One region of the Streptomyces sp. NPDC002057 genome, then DNA from elsewhere that is predicted to be linked to it. Evidence: riboswitches for the same ligand, from Rfam matches in the RefSeq annotation. Region 1 holds a riboswitch; each other region holds the start of a gene.
The links. A riboswitch is a leader RNA that binds a small molecule or an ion and turns the genes downstream of it on or off. The one in region 1 is predicted to bind cobalamin.
Positions count from the first base shown of each region.

Region 2: it holds a riboswitch for cobalamin, as region 1 does, so the genes downstream of both, ABT129_RS04860 (cobalamin biosynthesis protein) here and metE (5-methyltetrahydropteroyltriglutamate--homocysteine S-methyltransferase) in region 1, are expected to answer to the same signal.
Region 3: it holds a riboswitch for cobalamin, as region 1 does, so the genes downstream of both, ABT129_RS21740 (ABC transporter substrate-binding protein) here and metE (5-methyltetrahydropteroyltriglutamate--homocysteine S-methyltransferase) in region 1, are expected to answer to the same signal.

Region 1 is NZ_JBEOXR010000061.1:45,880-51,506, reverse strand. It holds gene metE (5-methyltetrahydropteroyltriglutamate--homocysteine S-methyltransferase) at 1-1,884, opposite strand, end outside; cobalamin riboswitch at 2,050-2,275, opposite strand; gene ABT129_RS32930 (3-hydroxybutyryl-CoA dehydrogenase) at 2,402-3,340, opposite strand; gene aceB (malate synthase A) at 3,337-4,935, opposite strand; gene aceA (isocitrate lyase) at 5,046-5,627, opposite strand, start outside.
Region 2 is NZ_JBEOXR010000004.1:29,465-35,091, forward strand. It holds gene ABT129_RS04840 (hypothetical protein) at 1-981, opposite strand, end outside; gene ABT129_RS04845 (alpha/beta hydrolase) at 1,060-2,187, opposite strand; gene ABT129_RS04850 (inorganic phosphate transporter) at 2,595-3,863, shown strand; gene ABT129_RS04855 (hypothetical protein) at 3,876-4,097, shown strand; cobalamin riboswitch at 4,224-4,366, shown strand; gene ABT129_RS04860 (cobalamin biosynthesis protein) at 4,399-5,370, shown strand; gene ABT129_RS04865 (cobyric acid synthase) at 5,367-5,627, shown strand, end outside.
Region 3 is NZ_JBEOXR010000028.1:7,218-12,844, reverse strand. It holds gene ABT129_RS21745 (FecCD family ABC transporter permease) at 1-731, opposite strand, end outside; gene ABT129_RS21740 (ABC transporter substrate-binding protein) at 728-1,783, opposite strand; cobalamin riboswitch at 1,864-2,041, opposite strand; gene ABT129_RS21735 (cold-shock protein) at 2,114-2,389, opposite strand; gene ABT129_RS21730 (DJ-1/PfpI family protein) at 2,705-3,463, opposite strand; gene ABT129_RS21725 (TetR/AcrR family transcriptional regulator) at 3,585-4,184, opposite strand; gene ABT129_RS21720 (CGNR zinc finger domain-containing protein) at 4,315-4,977, opposite strand; gene ABT129_RS21715 (AzlC family ABC transporter permease) at 5,034-5,627, shown strand, end outside.

The sequences.
Region 1 (5,627 bases):
GTCCGCGGCCCGCAGCGGCAGGGTCTCCCGGAGCGCCGGTTCATCGACCTGGATGATCGAAGTACCCGCCGCCTCCAGGTCGTTCACCTCGTCCCGCAGGGCCAGCGCGACCTGCCGCGCGGTGTCGCCGAGCGGCTGGTCGTCGCGGACGAAGGACCAGGCGAGCATGGTGACGGGCCCGGTGAGCATGCCCTTGACGGGCTTCCCGGTCAGCGACTGGGCGTACGTCGTCCACCGGACGGTCATCGGTTCGGGGCGGGAGATGTCCCCGGCCAGGATCGGGGGCCGGACGTAGCGGGTGCCGTAGGACTGGACCCAGCCGTGCTCGGTGGCGAGGTAGCCGGTGAGCTGCTCGGCGAAGTACTGCACCATGTCGTTGCGTTCGGGCTCGCCGTGCACCAGGACGTCGATCCCCGTCTTCTCCTGGTAGCCGATCACCTCCTGGATCTCGGACCTGATGCGCTCCTCGTACCCGGCGGCGTCGATCCGCCCGGCCCGCAGGTCGGCCCGGGCCGCGCGCAGGTCGGCGGTCTGCGGGAAGGAGCCGATCGTGGTGGTCGGCAGCAACGGAAGCCTCAGATGGGCGCGTTGGGCGGCCGCGCGCTCGGCGTACGGCTGCGAACGGCGTCCGTCCGCGTCGGTGACGGCGGCGGCGCGGGCGCGTACGGCGGGGTCGCGGGTGATCGGGGAGCCGGCCCGGGAGGCGAGGGCCGCGCGGTTCGCCGACAGCTCGTCGGCGATGACCTCGGTGCCGCCGGAGAGCCCCTCGGCCAGGGTCACCAGCTCCGCGGTCTTCTGCCGGGCGAAGGACAGCCAGCGCAGGATCCGGGGGTCGACGTCCTTCTCGGCGGTCGCGTCGAGCGGCACGTGGAGGAGGGAGCAGGAGGCGGCGACGTCCACCCGGTCGGCGAGCCCGAGGAGGGTGCCGAGGGTGGAGAGCGACTTCTCCAGGTCGTTGACCCAGATGTTGCGGCCGTCCACCACCCCGGCGACCAGGCGCTTGCCCGGCAGGCCGCCGACGGCGGCGAGCGCGTCGACCTGGCCGGCGGCGGGGCCGGTGAAGTCGAGGGCGAGCCCCTCGACCGGTGCCTTGGCGAGTACGGGGAGGGCGTCGCCGAGCCGGTCGAAGTAGGAGGCGACGAGCAGCTTGGGCCGGTCGGTGAGCGCGCCGAGGTCGCGGTAGGCCCGCTCGGCCGCGTTCAGTTCGGCCGGGGTCCGGTCCTGCACCAGGGCCGGCTCGTCCAGCTGAGCCCACTCCGCGCCCGCCGCGCGCAGGTCGGCGAGGACCTCCGCGTACACCGGCAGCAGTCGGTCGAGCAGGGTCAGCGGATCGAAGTCGGCGGCCACGCCGGGGGCCGGCTTGGCGAGCAGCAGATAGGTGACGGGCCCCAGCAGGACGGGTCGGGCCGTCAGGCCGAGGGTGAGGGCTTCGCGCAGCCCGGCGACCTGCTGGGCGGAGTCGGCGGTGAACACGGTGTCCGGCCCCAACTCGGGGACCAGGTAGTGGTAGTTGGTGTCGAACCACTTCGTCATCTCCAGGGGCGCCACGTCCTGGGTGCCGCGCGCCATCGCGAAGTAGCCGTCGAGCGCGTCGGCCGCGACGGCCTCCCGGTGGCGGGCGGGGATCGCGCCGACCATGACGGTGGTGTCGAGGACGTGGTCGTAGAGGGAGAAGTCGCCGGTGGGCACCTCGTGGACGCCCGCGTCGGCGAGCTGCCGCCAGTTCTCGGCGCGCAGTGCGGCGGCGGCGGCCCGGAGGGCCTCGGCGTCGACGCGGCCCTTCCAGTACCCCTCGATCGCCTTCTTGAGTTCCCGGCCCTGCCCCTGGCGGGGGTAGCCGTACACAGTGGCCCGTGCTGCCGCGGCTGCGGACTTCGTGGTCACGGAGATCTCCTTCGCGAGATGAATCCCTGAGATCCCGGGGACGGGACGAGAGCGCGAAGGGGCGACGACCGGTCGGTGCGCGTGCGCGTGGAACGGCGCGCTCGCCCGACAGGTATGTGCGCCGACCCGCCCTCGAGGTCACCGGAATGTCCGCGCGCGGAATCGTCCGCGTGCGGGCAACGGGCAGGTCTTCGGACTCGCGGGCACGTCCTCCGGAGGTGACCGGAGGGCTCCTACTGGCCGTCGCTTCCCAGACCCTTCCCGGGCCCAGTGCGTATGACGGCGGTCGTTCCCACTCACCGCTGCGGGGCAGTCCCGGATTCCCACCGGGTTCCCTCTTACGACGCCTCCCGCCTGGCGGACGGGGCGAACCAGCTGCACGGCCACCCTACGGCGTCGGCCGCGCGCGCGAGCACGGTGATTCCACCATTCGGACGGTGACATGAGACACGCGGGCATGACGGTGGGCCGGGGACGGCACCACCCGTCCCCGGCCCCTCAGCCGCCGCCGGCCCCCTCAGACCGGCTGCCGTCCGGGTCCTCTCACCCGGTCGTACCCGTGGAACCCGCGGCCCGTCTTGCGGCCGAGGAGTCCCGCCTCCACCATCCGCAGGAGCAGCGGGGGCGGGGCGTACAGCGGTTCCTTGAACTCGTCGTAGAGCGACTCGGCGATCGACGCGACCGTGTCGAGTCCGATCAGGTCCGCGAGCTTCAGCGGCCCCATCGGGTGGGCGCAGCCGAGTTCCATGCCGTGGTCGACGTCCGAGGCGGAGGCGAAGCCCGACTCCGTCATCCGGATCGCCGACAGCAGGTAGGGGACCAGGAGGGCGTTGACGACGAAGCCGGCCCGGTCGCGGGAGCGGATGACCGTCTTGCCCAGGACGGCGGTGGCGAACTCCGTCACGTCGCGCTCCACGTCGGGCGCCGTGTGGAGGGTCGTGACCACCTCCACGAGCGGCAGCACCGGGACCGGGTTGAAGAAGTGCACTCCGACGACCCGGTCGGCGCGGCCGGTGGCCATGCCGAGGCGCATCACGGGGAGGGAGGAGGTGTTGGTGGCCAGGATCGCCGCCGGATCGGTGACGATCTTGTCGAGCGCGGTGAACACCTCCGTCTTCACGGCGGGGTCCTCGGTGACCGCCTCGACGACCAACTGCCGATCGGCCAGGTCGTCGAGGTCGGCGGTGACCGTGATCCGGTCGAGCGCGCCCTCGCCCGCGACCCGGTCGAGCTTCCCCCGTCGCACGGCCCGTTCGAGGGAGTCGGCGATCCGGTCGCGCGCCGCCGCGGCCGCCGGCCGGGTGGCCTCGCAGAGCAGGGTGTCGAGTCCGGCCCGTGCGCACACCTCGGCGATGCCCGCGCCCATCTGGCCGCCGCCGACGACGCCGACGCGCCGGATGCCGACGGGCCGGCGGGCCTCGGGCGGGCCGCCCGCGTGCCCGGTCTCCCCGCTCACGCCCGGGGCTCCGTCGTCCGCACGAGGTGGCGGGAGTACGCCTCGGGGGTGAAGAACAGCGGCAGTTCGGCGGAGAGAGCGGTCCGCTCGAACAGCTCCCGCACCTCGTCGAGCGGCGCCCACGGGTACGCGGCGCCCAGGGCGGCCAGTTCGTCGTCCAGGGTCCGCAGGACGTCCTCGCGCTGGATCACGCGGTGCCGCAGCCACTGCCAGACCTGGACGCGGGCGATCTCGGCGGTGGCCGCGTCCTCCATGAGGCCGTCGAGGGCGACCGCGCCCTGGCCGCCCATCCACGCGGCGAAGTAGCGCAGGGCCACCGCGATGTTCGTGCGCACCCCCTCCTCGGTCGGGGGCCCGCCGATCCGGCGCACGGACAGCAGGTCCGCCGCCGTGACCTCCACGTCGTCCCGGGTCCGGTGGATCTGGTCGGGACGGTCGCCGAGCACACCGTCGAAGACCTTCCGGCAGACCGGGACGAGTCCGGGGTGGGCCACCCAGGAACCGTCGAAGCCGTCCTCGGCCTCCCGTTCCTTGTCCAGGCGGACCTTGGCGAGGGCCGCCTCGTGGGCGGCGGGGTCCCGGCCCGGGACCTGGGCGGCCATGCCGCCGATGGCGTGGGCGCCGCGCCGGTGGCAGGTCCGCACCAGGAGCTCGGTGTACGCCCGCAGGAACGGCGCGGTCATCGTCACCTTCGCCCGGTCGGGCAGCAGGAAGTCGGTCCGGTGGCCGAAGGTCTTGATCAGGCTGAACAGGTAGTCCCAGCGGCCCGCGTTGAGCCCGGAGCTGTGCTCGCGGAGCTCGTAGAGGATCTCCTCCATCTCGAACGCGGCGGTGATGGTCTCGATCAGGACGGTGGCGCGGACGGTGCCCCGGGGGATGCCGAGGAGTTCCTGGGCGAGGAGGAAGACGTCGTTCCAGAGCCGCGCCTCGTCCCGGCCCTCCAGCTTGGGGAGGTAGAAGTACGGGCCGTGTCCGGCGTCGATCTGCCGCCGGGCGCAGTGGAAGAAGTACAGGCCGAAGTCGACGAGCGAGGCCGGCACGGGGCGGCCGTCGACCTCCAGGTGCTCCTCGTCGAGGTGCCAGCCGCGCGGCCGGACGACGATCGTGGCGAGCCGGTCGCGGTCGGCGAGCCGGTACTCCTTGCCGTCGGCGGTCGTGAAGTCGATGCGCCGTTCGACGGCGTCCAGCAGGGTGAGCTGGCCGCCGATCACGTTGTCCCAGGTGGGCGCGGTGGCGTCCTCGAAGTCCGCCATCCAGACCCGGGCCCCGGAGTTGAGGGCGTTCACGGCCATCCGGCGGTCCGGCGGGCCGGTGATCTCGACCCGGCGGTCGGTCAGGCCGGGCGCGGGAGGGGCGACCCGCCAGGACGGGTCGGCGCGCACGGCCGAGGTGGTGAGCCGGAAGTCGAGCGGCGAACCGGTGGCGAGGCGGATGGCCTGGCGGCGGCGCTCCTTCAGGAGCCACTGCCGCCGCTCGCCGAAGGCGACGGCCAGCCGTGCCACGAAGTCCAGGGCTTCGGGCGTGAGGATCTCGTCGTGGCGGTCCCCGGGGGCCGCGAGGACGTGGACGCCGTGGGTGAGTGCGGTGGTGGTCATCGGTACTCCTCCTGAGCTGGGGGAACGGGGGCGGGCGGGGACGGGTCGCCCGCCCCCGTTCGGCCGGGACGCGAGCCGGTCGGGCGCCGGTCGGACGCCGGAGGGGTCGCCTAGTGGAACTGCTCCTCCTCCGTGGAGCCGGCGAGGGCGGTGGTGGAGGAGGCCGGGTTGACGGCGGTGGAGACCAGGTCGAAGTAGCCGGTGCCGACCTCGCGCTGGTGCCTGACGGCGGTGAAGCCCTGCGCCTGCGCGGCGAACTCGCGCTCCTGGAGGTCGACGTACGCCGTCATGCCGTGCTCGGCGTAGCCGCGGGCCAGGTCGAACATGCCGTGGTTGAGGGAGTGGAAGCCGGCCAGGGTGATGAACTGGAAGCGGTAGCCCATGGCGCCCAGCTCGCGCTGGAACTTGGCGATCTGGTCGTCGTCCAGGGCCGCCTTCCAGTTGAAGGACGGCGAGCAGTTGTACGCCAGCATCTGGTCCGGGTGCTCGGCGTGGATGGCCTCGGCGAACTCGCGGGCCTGGGCCAGGTCCGGGGTGCCGGTCTCCACCCAGATGAGGTCGGCGTACGGGGCGTAGGCGAGGCCGCGGGCGATGACCGGCGCCATCCCGTTCTCCACCCGGTAGAAGCCCTCGGCGGTGCGCTCGCCGGTGACGAACCGCGCGTCGCGCTCGTCCACGTCGCTGGTGATGAG
Region 2 (5,627 bases), on a different contig from region 1:
GTCCTCACCCCGGGCGACGGCGAGGAGTTCGGTCACCGCGCTGGAGAGGGTGCGGGCCGCGAGCCAGGCCCGGTACTCGGCGCGGGCCGGGCCGGGGGTGAGCCGGGCGCAGCCGCGGAGCATGTCCTCGGCGGACTGCTCGATGTTGCCGGCGGGGCTCTGCGCGGCGACGCAGATCTGCTCCAGCTTGACCCAGACCGCCCAGTTGCCGAGCGGGGTCAGGGTGGCGTGACGCCCCTCCGCGCCGGGGTCCAGGGTGAGCGCGCCGACGGCCGCGAGGCCTTCGAGGGCCCAGTCGAGGAGGGTCGGGAGCCCGTCGGTGCCGGGGAGGCCGGCGGCCTCGGGGGCCGACTCGGCCACCGGGACCTCGCAGCGCTCCCCGCGCAGCTCCTCGACGCGCTGGCCGAGCAGGTCGAGGAGGGCCGGGACGAGGACCGGGCCCTGGGAGAGCTGGAGGAGCGAGAGCACCTGCGGGACGGCTTCGACGACCTCGGCGACGGCGCTCGCCTCGAACCCCTCGGGGGCCGGGTGCACCAGGGACCAGGCGTCGAAGAGGGCGACCCAGCCGCGCAGCACGGCGGAGTCGTCGCGGTCCCAGGCGTGCAGCCGCCAGCCGGGGCGGGCGGTGTCGCCGTGCAGTTCGACGAGTCCGGCGAGCCGGGCGCGGTCCCAGCCGGCCCGGATCTGGCCGGGCGTCAGGTCCAGTGCGGCGGCGGCCCGTTCCTGCGCGGAGCCGGTACGGAGGGCCGCGTCGGCGCCGCGCTCGACGGCGGCCCAGCGGGCGATGCGTACGGCGGCGGCGAGGACGTGCCGGGCCTGGCGGGCCAGCTCCGAGCGGGGCGGAGTGCCCTCGGGCGGCCGCGGCGCCGGCCGGGTGCGCCGGGTCGTCACGGCCCGTCGGGCGGTGGCCAGCGCCCGCGGGCGGACGAGTCGGAGTCTGGAGTTGCGCGCCAATGGTTCATCGGGCTTTCGAGACGTCACGGGGGCAGTCTTCCCGCTGACGGCCCGAAAGCCCAATCGGAATCGGCCGCCCCGTCCCCGGCGGGCCCCGCGGGGGTCCTAGAGGAGCGGGGTGAGGAAGCGGCGGAGGGCTTCCTCGTAGCGGATCGGGTCGGCGTTCCACATCGCCGCGTGCGGGGCCTGCCGCACGGTCTGGAGGGTGACCAGATCGGGGCGGCGGGCGGCGAGTTCCACGGACGGCTCCCAGGGGGAGATGGTGTCGTCCGGGCCGTGGAAGAGGAGGACGGGGACGCGCAGGGCGCCGGGCTCGGAGGCGTCGCGGAGCAGGTCGCCGTAGGGCCCGATCCTGCCCTGCGCCGCGCGGACCGCGAGCGCCCGCAGGGGTCCCGGGACGTGGTGGGCGGCGGCGAGGTTGCGGAGGGTGGCCTCCTGGTCGAGGACCGGGGAGTCGAGGACCAGGCCGCTGATGCGGTCGCGCACCCCGGACTCGGCGGCGGCGCGCAGGGCCATCGAGGCTCCGGTTCCCCAGCCGTGCAGGACGACCTTGGCGGCGCCCCGGCGGACGGCGTAGCGGATCGCCGCGTCGACATCGCGCCACTCGGAGTCGCCGAGGTGGGCCAGGCCGTCCGGGGAGGCGGGGGCGCCCTCGTCGCCGCGGTAGGCGGGGACGAGGACGGGGATCTTGCGGTGGTTGTAGAAGGGGACGACGTTCAGCGGTTGCTCGCGGGTCGTGCCGAGGCCGTGCAGGGCGATCACCCAGGTGGTGCGGGGGGCCGCCACCAGCCAGCCCGGCAGGGGGCCGAGCTCGCCGGGGATCTCGACGTCCTCCTGCGCGAGCCCGAGGGCGCTGATGGGCGTGCCGATGTGCAGCTGGGGCGTGAAGCGGACGCGGGCGCCGGGGCCGAGCACCCCGAGCTCGACCCGTTCCAGGCGCCGCACGACGGTGTCGGCGGTGTGCGGGACCCGGTCGAGGACGGGGCCGACGACGGCGTGCAGTCCGGGGCCCTCGATCCCGTAGGTGCCGGGGCGCAGCGAGGCGAGGCTGCGGGTGAGGGTGATCCGCTCGGGGCCGGTGGCGTGCACGGTGAGTCGTGGGTCCCCGGGCAGGGGACGTCCGGACGGCGCCCTGAGGGCGGCGTCGCTGGCGTACCGGCCGGCCGCGATCACGGCCGCGCCGACACCGAGCAGAGTGGTGACGGCCGCTGCCGTCGCTGTAGCCGGGCGCACGCTCCCAGTCTCGGCACGGTGCGGTCGGCCTGCCACCGGACGGACCCGGGCGGGGGGGAGGGAACGAGGAGGGAGGGGGGCCGGGGCGCGGTCTCCCCGGGCCTCGCGAGCCCCTCCTTGGAGTGACATGGGTCTCGTCCGCGGGGTCCCCCGGTCGGATGGTTCGGTCCGGGGAGCGGAACCGGGTGGCGGAGGAGGAACCGGGGCAGGTCGCACGTGCCCTGTGATGGCCCGGATTACCCGGGGTTGCGGGGTGACCGCATCGTGGACACCCGGCCCGCCCGGCGGTCAAGCGGAATGCCTCGACACCGGATAGGGACACCACGCCGCCCGACCCAGTTCACCTTCCGTTCACCCAGGTTGCCTACGTTCGGCTCGCCACTGACGTCAAACGATTGCCTGGGTAAATGGAACACATCACGCTGCTGCTCGCCATTGTGGTCGTGACAGCTCTCGTGTTCGATTTCACGAACGGTTTCCACGACACCGCCAACGCGATGGCCACGACCATCTCGACCGGTGCCCTCAAGCCGAAGACGGCGGTGGCCATGTCCGCCGTGCTGAACCTCGTCGGCGCGTTCCTGTCCGTGGAGGTCGCCAAGACGATCTCCGGCGGGATCATCAACGAAGAGGGCATCCGCACAGAGGTGATCTTCGCCGCGCTGGTCGGCGCCATCCTGTGGAACCTGCTGACCTGGCTGCTGGGCCTGCCTTCCAGCTCCTCCCACGCCCTCTTCGGCGGCCTCATCGGCGCCGCGGTCATGTCGGCCGGCTGGTCGGCCGTGAACGGCCCCACCATCGTCACCAAGGTCCTCATCCCGGCCATCGCCGCGCCGCTCGTCGCCGGCCTCGCCGCGATGGCAGCCACCAAGCTGACGTACAAGATCAAGGCCAACCCCGAGGCGAAGGCCACGGCCAAGGGCTACCGGGCCGGCCAGATCGCCTCCGCCGGTCTCGTCTCCCTCGCCCACGGCACCAACGACGCCCAGAAGACGATGGGCATCATCACCCTCGCCCTGGTCACCCAGGGTGTCGTCGCCCCCGGCTCGAACCCCCCGATGTGGGTCATCGTCTCCGCCGGTGTCGCCATCGCCCTCGGCACCTACCTCGGTGGCTGGCGCATCATCCGCACCATGGGCAAGGGCCTCACCGACCTCCAGCCGCAGCAGGGCTTCGCCGCCCAGACCAGCGCCGCGACGGTCATCCTGGCCTCCTCGCACCTGGGCTTCTCGCTCTCCACCACCCAGTCCTGCTCGGGTGCCGTGATGGGCGCCGGCCTCGGCCGCAAGGGCGGTGTCGTCCGCTGGTCGACCGCCACCCGGATGTTCGTCGCCTGGGGTCTGACCCTGCCCGCCGCGGGTCTGGTCGGCGCCGGCGCCGAGTTCCTCACCAAGCAGGGCCCCTGGGGCATCGCCGCCGTCGCGGTCCTGCTGGTCGTCGGCTCCGCCGTCATCTGGTCGCTCTCCCGCCGCAAGCCGGTCGACCACAACAACGTCACCGACGACGACCTCGACGCCGAGCCCGCGGGTGTGGTGACCACCGCCATCGCGGCCGTCACCCCGCCGCCGGCCGCCGGTTCCGTCGCCGCCGTCGCGGACGAGGACCTCAAGACCACCATCCCGGCGCCGGTCCCCACGGACCCGGCCGCTCCCCCGGCCCCCGCCGCAGCGGTGTAAGGAACGAACGACATGAAGATCGACTGGGCAGCCCTCGGCTCCGTCTTCGGAGTCAGCCTCGTGGCGACCGTCGCCCTCGTGGGCCTCTTCACCCTCGGGATCGTCGGCCTCGGCAAGCAGGAGGAGGCCGCCGCCCGCGGTGACTCCGCCGCCCTGGCCCGCACCGGCGCCTACACCTGCTTCGGCCTCTGCCTCGCGGCCGTGGCCTACGGCATCTACCTGATCGTCGTCTGACGGTCCACGCTCCACCGGCCGGGCGGCCCGCACTCTCCGTGCGGGCCGCCCGGCCCGCGTCTGTCCACCGCCCTCTCTGTGGTGCTCCGCACAGTGCGCCGTCGCAGGTCAAGGGTGAGTTGACGCCCCTTCTCGGGGCGTGGTGGACTGCCGAGGCCATTACGGCGGCAGCAGAGGAAGTCCGGTGCGAATCCGGCGCGGTCCCGCCACTGTGACCGGATCCCCAGGGTCCGGGAGTCAGGAACTCTCGCCGCCGGTCACGTCGATCCAGGGCGCGGACCCTGAGTGAGGACAGAGCGCCATGCCCGGCCGCAGCAGTACCACCGGTGCGTTCGCGTACGGCGCGGCCGCGGGCCTCGCCGTCGACCTGCTCGTCGGCGACCCCCGGCGCGGACACCCCGTCGCCGTGTTCGGCCGGGCCGCCGCCGCCGTCGAGGAGCGCCTCCACCACGACCACCGCGGCTGGGGCGCCCTCCACACCGCCGTCTGCGCCGGCTCCACCGTCGCCCTGGGCGCGCTCGCCGCACGGGCCGTGCGGAACCGGCCGGCCGCCGCCGCCGCCCTCACCGCCGCCTCCGTCTGGGCCGTCGTCGGCGGGACGACCCTGGGCCGGGAGGCACGCGCGATCGGCGGGGCGCTGGCCGCCGGCGACCTGGAGGTGGCCCGGGAACGGCTGCCGCACCTCTGCGGCCGCGACCCGCACTCCCTCGACGGACCGGCGATGGCCCGCGCGGTCGTCGAGTCGGTCGCCGAGAACACCTCCGACGCCGTGGTCGGCGCCCTCTTCTGGGGCGCGGTCGCGGGCGTGCCGGGCCTGCTCGGCTTCCGGGCCGTCAACACCCTCGACGCGATGGTCGGCCACAGGTCGCCGCGCCACCGCCGGTTCGGCTGGGCCTCGGCCCGGCTCGACGACGTGGCCGGCTGGCCCGGAGCCCGGCTGACGGCCGCGCTCGCGACCGTCGCGGGCGGGAACCCCCGCGGGGCCGTACGGGCCTGGCGCGCGGACGCGGCGAAGCACCCCAGCCCCAACGCGGGCCCGGTCGAGGCCTCCTTCGCGGGGGCGCTCGGCGTACGGCTCGGGGGGACCCTGGCGTACGGCGGCCGGGTCGAGCACCGGCCGGTGCTCAACGGGACGGGACGGCCCGTCGAGGTCGCGGACATCGACCGGGCGGTCGGCCTCTCGCGCCGGGTGACCGCGCTGACCCTGGTCGCCTGTGTGGGCGGCCGCATCACCATCGGCGCCCTGGCGGCCCGGAAGCGGAGGAACGCATGAGGGGCGGAGGACTGCTCGTCGCCGGGACCACCTCCGACGCGGGCAAGAGCGTCGTCACCGCCGGCATCTGCCGGTGGCTGGTCCGGCAGGGCGTCAAGGTCGCGCCCTTCAAGGGACAGAACATGTCCCTCAACTCCTTCGTCACCCGCGAGGGCGCCGAGATCGGGCGGGCCCAGGCCATGCAGGCGCAGGCCGCCCGCGTCGAGCCGACCGCGCTGATGAACCCGGTGCTGCTCAAGCCCGGCAGCGACCGGTCC
Region 3 (5,627 bases), on a different contig from region 1:
GCGGCGTCCTCGCCGAACGCGAACGCGTCGAGGGTCCGCGCGTGCCCGCCGCAGACGAGCAGCGCCACCGCGAGCACCGCGCCGCACACCCCCACATCGCCCCAGCCCGCCCCGCCGAGCGAGCCGAGCAGCCAGAACAGCACCCCGCGGGTGGTCTCCGCGTCGGCGGCCGTCATCACGACGAACGAGGTGAGGGCGGAGAAGAGCTGCATCGCCGCGACCCCCGAGAGGACCACCCGGTCCGTCGAACCGCCCAGGGTGTGACTGAGGAGCAGCACGAGCGCGAAGGAGCACACGGCGCCCAGGAACGCCCCTCCGGTGACGGAGAGGACGCCGCCGCCGATGCCGAGGACGACGACCGCGACCGCGCCGGTCGAGGCGCCGGAGGAGACTCCGAGGACGAACGGGTCGGCGAGCGGGTTGCGCAGCAGCGACTGCATCACCGCACCGCAGACGGCGAGGCCGGCTCCGCAGACGGCGGCGAGGAGGGTGCGGGGCAGCCGCAGGTCCCACACGATGCCGTCCCGGATCGGCGAGACCTCCGCGGCTCCCCCGCCGAGGTGGGCGGCGACGACGGACCACACGTCGCCGACGCCGATGTCCGCCGGCCCGATGGTGATCGCCACGGCCACCGACGCCGCCAGGACGGCGAGTCCCACGACCGTCCACAGCAGCGCCACGCCCCCGCCGCGTACGACGGCGGCGGCTCCGGCGACCGGGGTCGCGGTCACTTCGCGAGACCGTACGAGCGGAGCGCGGCCGCCACCTTCTCGATGCCCTCGACGGTGCGGAGGGTGGGGTTGAGGGCCTGGCCGCTGAGGAGGACGTACCGCTTCTCCCGTACCGCCGTCATGTTCCGGGTGACCGGGTCCGACTCCAGGAACTCGATCTTCTTGGCGGCGCTCTCGGCCGACTGGGAGCGGCGGGTCAGGTCGCCGATGACGAGGATGTCGGGGTCGCGGTCGGCGACGCTCTCCCAGTTGATCTGGGGCCACTCCTCGCGGGTGTCGTCGAAGACGTTCTTCGCGCCGAGGGCGCGGGTGACGATGCCGGGGGCGCCGCAGCAGCCCGCCATGTAGGGCGATTCGGCGTTGGCGTACCAGTAGAGGACCGTGACGTCCTCGAAGTCGCCGGTGGCGGTGGCCTTCGCCACCCGGGACTTCAGGTCCGCGACGAGCTTCTCGCCGCGCTCGCGCACCGCGAAGACCTCGGCGAGGTCGCGGATCTCGCCGTAGACCGTCTCCATGGTCAGCGGTTCGGTGCGGACGCCGTCGCCGTCGCCGCTGTTGTCCTTGCCGACGCAGTCGGTCGGCGAGAGGTAGGTGGGGACGCCGAGCTTCTCGAACCGGTCGCGGGTCGCCACCCCGCCCTTGCCGAGGGTGTACGCGAAGGAGGCGGCCGCGAAGTCGGGTTCGGTGTCGAGGACCTTCTCGAAGGAGGGGTAGCGGTCGGCGAGGCGCGGAACCTTCGCGTTCTCCTTCTCCAGGCCCTTCAGGACGGGGTCCGTCCAGGTGGCGGTGCCCACCATCCGGTCGGCGAGGCCGAGGGAGAGCATGATCTCGGCCGCGCCCTGGTCGAGGGCGACGGCCCGCTGCGGCGGCCGGTCGACGGTGACCCGCTGTCCGCAGTTGTCGGCGAGCGTCAGGGGGAAGCCCTGCCCCGGTCCCGCGGCCGGCTCCTTCGCGGCCGGGGCGGTGGTCCCTCCGCCGCATCCGGTCGTGGTCAGGAGCAGTGCGCCGGCCAGGAGGAGCACGGCGGAGCGGACGGGGTGTGCGAGCGGCACGGGATGTTCCTCTGCGGCCACGGCTCATTCGCGGAGCCTGTCGTACGGTGCTCCCCGGACGACAGCGTGCCGCCGGGGCCGCCAGCAGGTCTTCGGACTCGGGGTCAGCCGGACGGAGCGCCTTCCCGGGCCTGTCGTGCCGCCCAGTGGCCGATGCTCCGCCCGTCGCCCTCACCGCTGCGCGTCAGTTCCGGTCTCGCACCGGATTCCCTGACCCGTGCACAAACCCGTTCGGGTGCGTACAAAGGTGCGACTGGCCTCGGCACACTACCACCGGCCCGCTCCCCCGCCCGGGGGCGCCGCCGGTGGCGGAGAGGTGCCGGCGGGGCGTCAGACGCGCAGCTCCTTCGCCTCGAACCGGCCCTCGCCCAGGACGAGGACGAAGGAGACCTGCTGTCCCTCGGAGAGCGACCGCTCCTCCCCCTCGATGTCCTCGGCGCTGAAGTAGACCTGTTCCTCGGAGCCCACGGGAACGACGAATCCGTACCCGCCGGCGCGGTTGAAGGAATGCACGAACCCTATGTTTCTGCCCTCCACGGCGGCCTCCTCGTCGTCGTCACCGGTGGCGCGGCCGAGGGGGCGGGGACCCCGCTCGGCCGCGTTCACGCCTCAGGGGACTTTTACCCCGTTCGCCCGTCGTTCGCCCGTTGCCCGCACCCCGACCGGTGCCGGCGGACTCCCACGTGAACCCCGTTCGAGGAAGGGCCGCGCGGGGTCCGCGTCTCGCCCCGGGGGCGGGCGGACGGCGGCGGGGTGGGGTGTGGTGCGTACACACCCACCGAGTCTGTAGAATCTTCAACAGAGGCCTGGTGCCGGAGATCCCCCGTGTCCGGCACCGGGCCTTTTCATGCCCCGAACCGCCCCGAACCGCCTCGACCCGCCCGGCCCGCCCCGCGTCGGCCCCGCGCCCTCCGTGACGGCCTACCGGTCGCGCGTCCAGACGGTGCCCCGGGCCTCGTACTCCAGCATGGTCTCCAGGCCGTTCGCCGCGTCGGGGCCGAGTTCGCGCCGGACCAGCCAGAGGGCGAGCTCCAGGCCGGACGTGATGCCGCCGGCGGTCACCAGGTCGCCGTCGTCGACCACCCGGGCTTTCTTCAGCACACCCCCCTGCCGCTCCAGGTCCGGACGGGCCTTGTGGTGCGTGGTGCAGGGGCGGCCACGGGTGAGCCCGGCCGCCGAGAGCAGCATCACGCCGGTGCACAGGGCGCCGACGGTGAGCCCCGGCCGGGCGGCCGCCGCCAGGGCGCGGGGCAGGGTGCCCCGGTCGATCTCCGCCCGGACGCCGGGGCTGTCGCGCCGCGCGTATCCGCCGCCGGGCACGACGAGCAGGTCGGCCCGGTGCGGGGCCCAGGGGTGGTCGACGCGGACCTTCGTGCCGTAGGCCGCGGTCACGGTACCGGGGCCGGTGGCGGAGACGTAACGGACCTCCACCGGGCGCTCGGAGAAGAACCCGGCGGCGGACAGCACCTCATAGGGGGCGGCGAAGTCGAGTTCCTCGACGCCCTCGAAGAGGACGACGTGGACGCGGAGCGGGCGGGACGCGGAAGGCTTCGAGGCGGCCGAGCCGGTGGCGGCGGTCCCCGCCGTGGTCGTGGCCTGCGCCCCGGTCGCGGCGACGCCGGTGAGGGCGCCGGTGGCGCCGAGGGCGGTGGTGGCGCGGAGCAGGTGGCGGCGGTTCATGGTTCTCCCCGGGGAGGTGGACGGTCCCGACGTTTCTGTCGCGTCCAGGCAGTCGGACGGCGCCACCGCCGGGTTCCTCGTCTGCCGAAACCACCTCACCACAAGGCGAGTTGATCTCCCGTCAGGCCTTCGCGGCGCCCGGGTACGCGATCCTCGCCGTGATCGCGGCGATGCGCCGCGCCGACTCCTCCGGGGAGGCCACCGGCTGGACGATGTGGCTGACGGTGAGCCGCACGACCGTCTCGACGGCGAGTCCGCGCGACTCCTCGTCCACGTCGGGCCAGGCCTCGGTCGCGTACGCGTCGAGCATCGCCATCGCCGTGCCGAAGACCGGCTCCGGGCGGGTCGTGAGGTAGGCGAGGAGATCGTCCTCGCCCCCGCGCGCCGCCACCAGGACACTCTTGACCAGCGGGTTGTCCACCGTCTGCTGGAGCGTGTAGCCGACCCCCGCGGCGGCCGCGGCCTCCAGCTCGCCCCGGTGGGCGTCGAGTTCGCGCTGGATGCCGACCAGAAAGCCCTCCAGCTCGCGCTGGACCAGGGCGTTGCCGATCGCCTCCTTCGAACCGAACTCGTTGTAGAGGGTCTGGCGGCTGATCCCGGCGGTCCGCGCGACGGCGGTCATGCGCAGCCCGCCCCAGCCGTCGGCGGCGACGAGGCGGTGGGCGGCGTCGAGGACCTGCTCGCGCAGCAGGGACCGAACACTCTCACGGAAGCGTGTCATCGTGCGGTCACCCTATCCGTGCGGTCCCGGGCCGGGTCCTGGACGGATTCCGCCGTACCCGTACGCCTGCCCCGGCCCCCGCGCGGGCGATCCGTGCGCCCGATCCGTACGCCCCCCGGGCCCGGTCGCCTCATCGCGGGTGTCTGGTGCGCGCGTAGTGGCGGCGGGCGCGATCGCGGTTGCCGCAGTCGCCGGAGCTGCACCACCGCCGGGTGCCACCCCGGCTGCGGTCGAGGAAGAACCAGCCGCAGCCGGGGCCCTCGCAGCGCCGGATCCGGGTGAGGGACGGGCCGCCGAGCAGGGCTTCGGCCTCCAGCGCGAGCGCGTGGCCGAGGTCGGCGAGCCGCTCCGTGCCGGGTTGCCAGCGCAGGGGGAACGCGGGCGGCAGCTCGGCGTTCCGGCGGGCCAGCAGGAGGGATCGGCGGAGCTCCTCCCACGGCCCCGGCGGCGGGGACTCGCCGTCGACGAGGTGGTCCAGGACGGGCCAGAGCTGGGCGCGCAGGTGCAGCAGCGCGGCCAGTTCCCGCCCGGTCTCCTCCGGTTCGGCCGCCGCGGACGTCTCGGCGAGTTCCACGGACCGGCTCGGCGTGAGCAGCCCGGCGGCGGCCCCCCACCGCGCCCAGGCCCTGGCGCCTGTGACGCGCTCGGCGCGGCGTGCGGGGTCCGTACGCCAGGCGACGGTGTTGGCGAAGTCCAGCACCGGGTGTCCGCCCATGAGCGCGACCCCCGCGTCGGGGGTGTGCGCACCGCGCGTCGCGGACGGGACGCCGGTTCCGTTCTTCTCTGCTGCCACCCGGTCATTCTACGTACCTAACGACCTTGAGCCCTTATGCCTGTTAGCCTGCGATCATGGAAAGCACCTCGCCCCCGCACGGCGCCGCTCCGCCCCGTGAGCGTTTCCGCTCCGGTCTGGCCATCGGGTCGGGCCTGGCGGTCGCCTCGTTCCTGCTGGCCGTCAGCTTCGGCGCACTGGCCCGGGCGCAGGGGTGGGGCGCCCTCGCGACCGTTCTGTGCTCGATGGTCGTCTTCTCCGGCTCCGCTCAGTTCGCCCTGGTGGCCGCCCTGGGTACGGGCGGGGGCATAGCGACCGCCGTCACGGCCGCCGCCCTCATCAACAGCCGCTTCCTTCCGATGGGGATGGCCGTCGCGGGCGACCTGCGCGGCGGCCGGCTGCGCCGGGCGCTGGAGGGCCAGGCGGTGGTCGACGGGTCGTGGGCCGCCGCGCACCTCGGCGGCGGACGGTTCGACCGGCTCGTGCTCTTCGGCGCGACCGCGGTCCAGTGGCCGGCGTGGGTCGCGGGGACCGCGCTAGGGGTCGCCGTCGCTCCCGATCCGCGCCTCCTGCACACGCTCGGGCTGGACGTCCTGACCCCCGCGCTCTTCCTGATGCTGCTGCTCGACGGGCTCCGCAAGGAGCGGGCCCACCGGCTGCCCGCTCTGCTC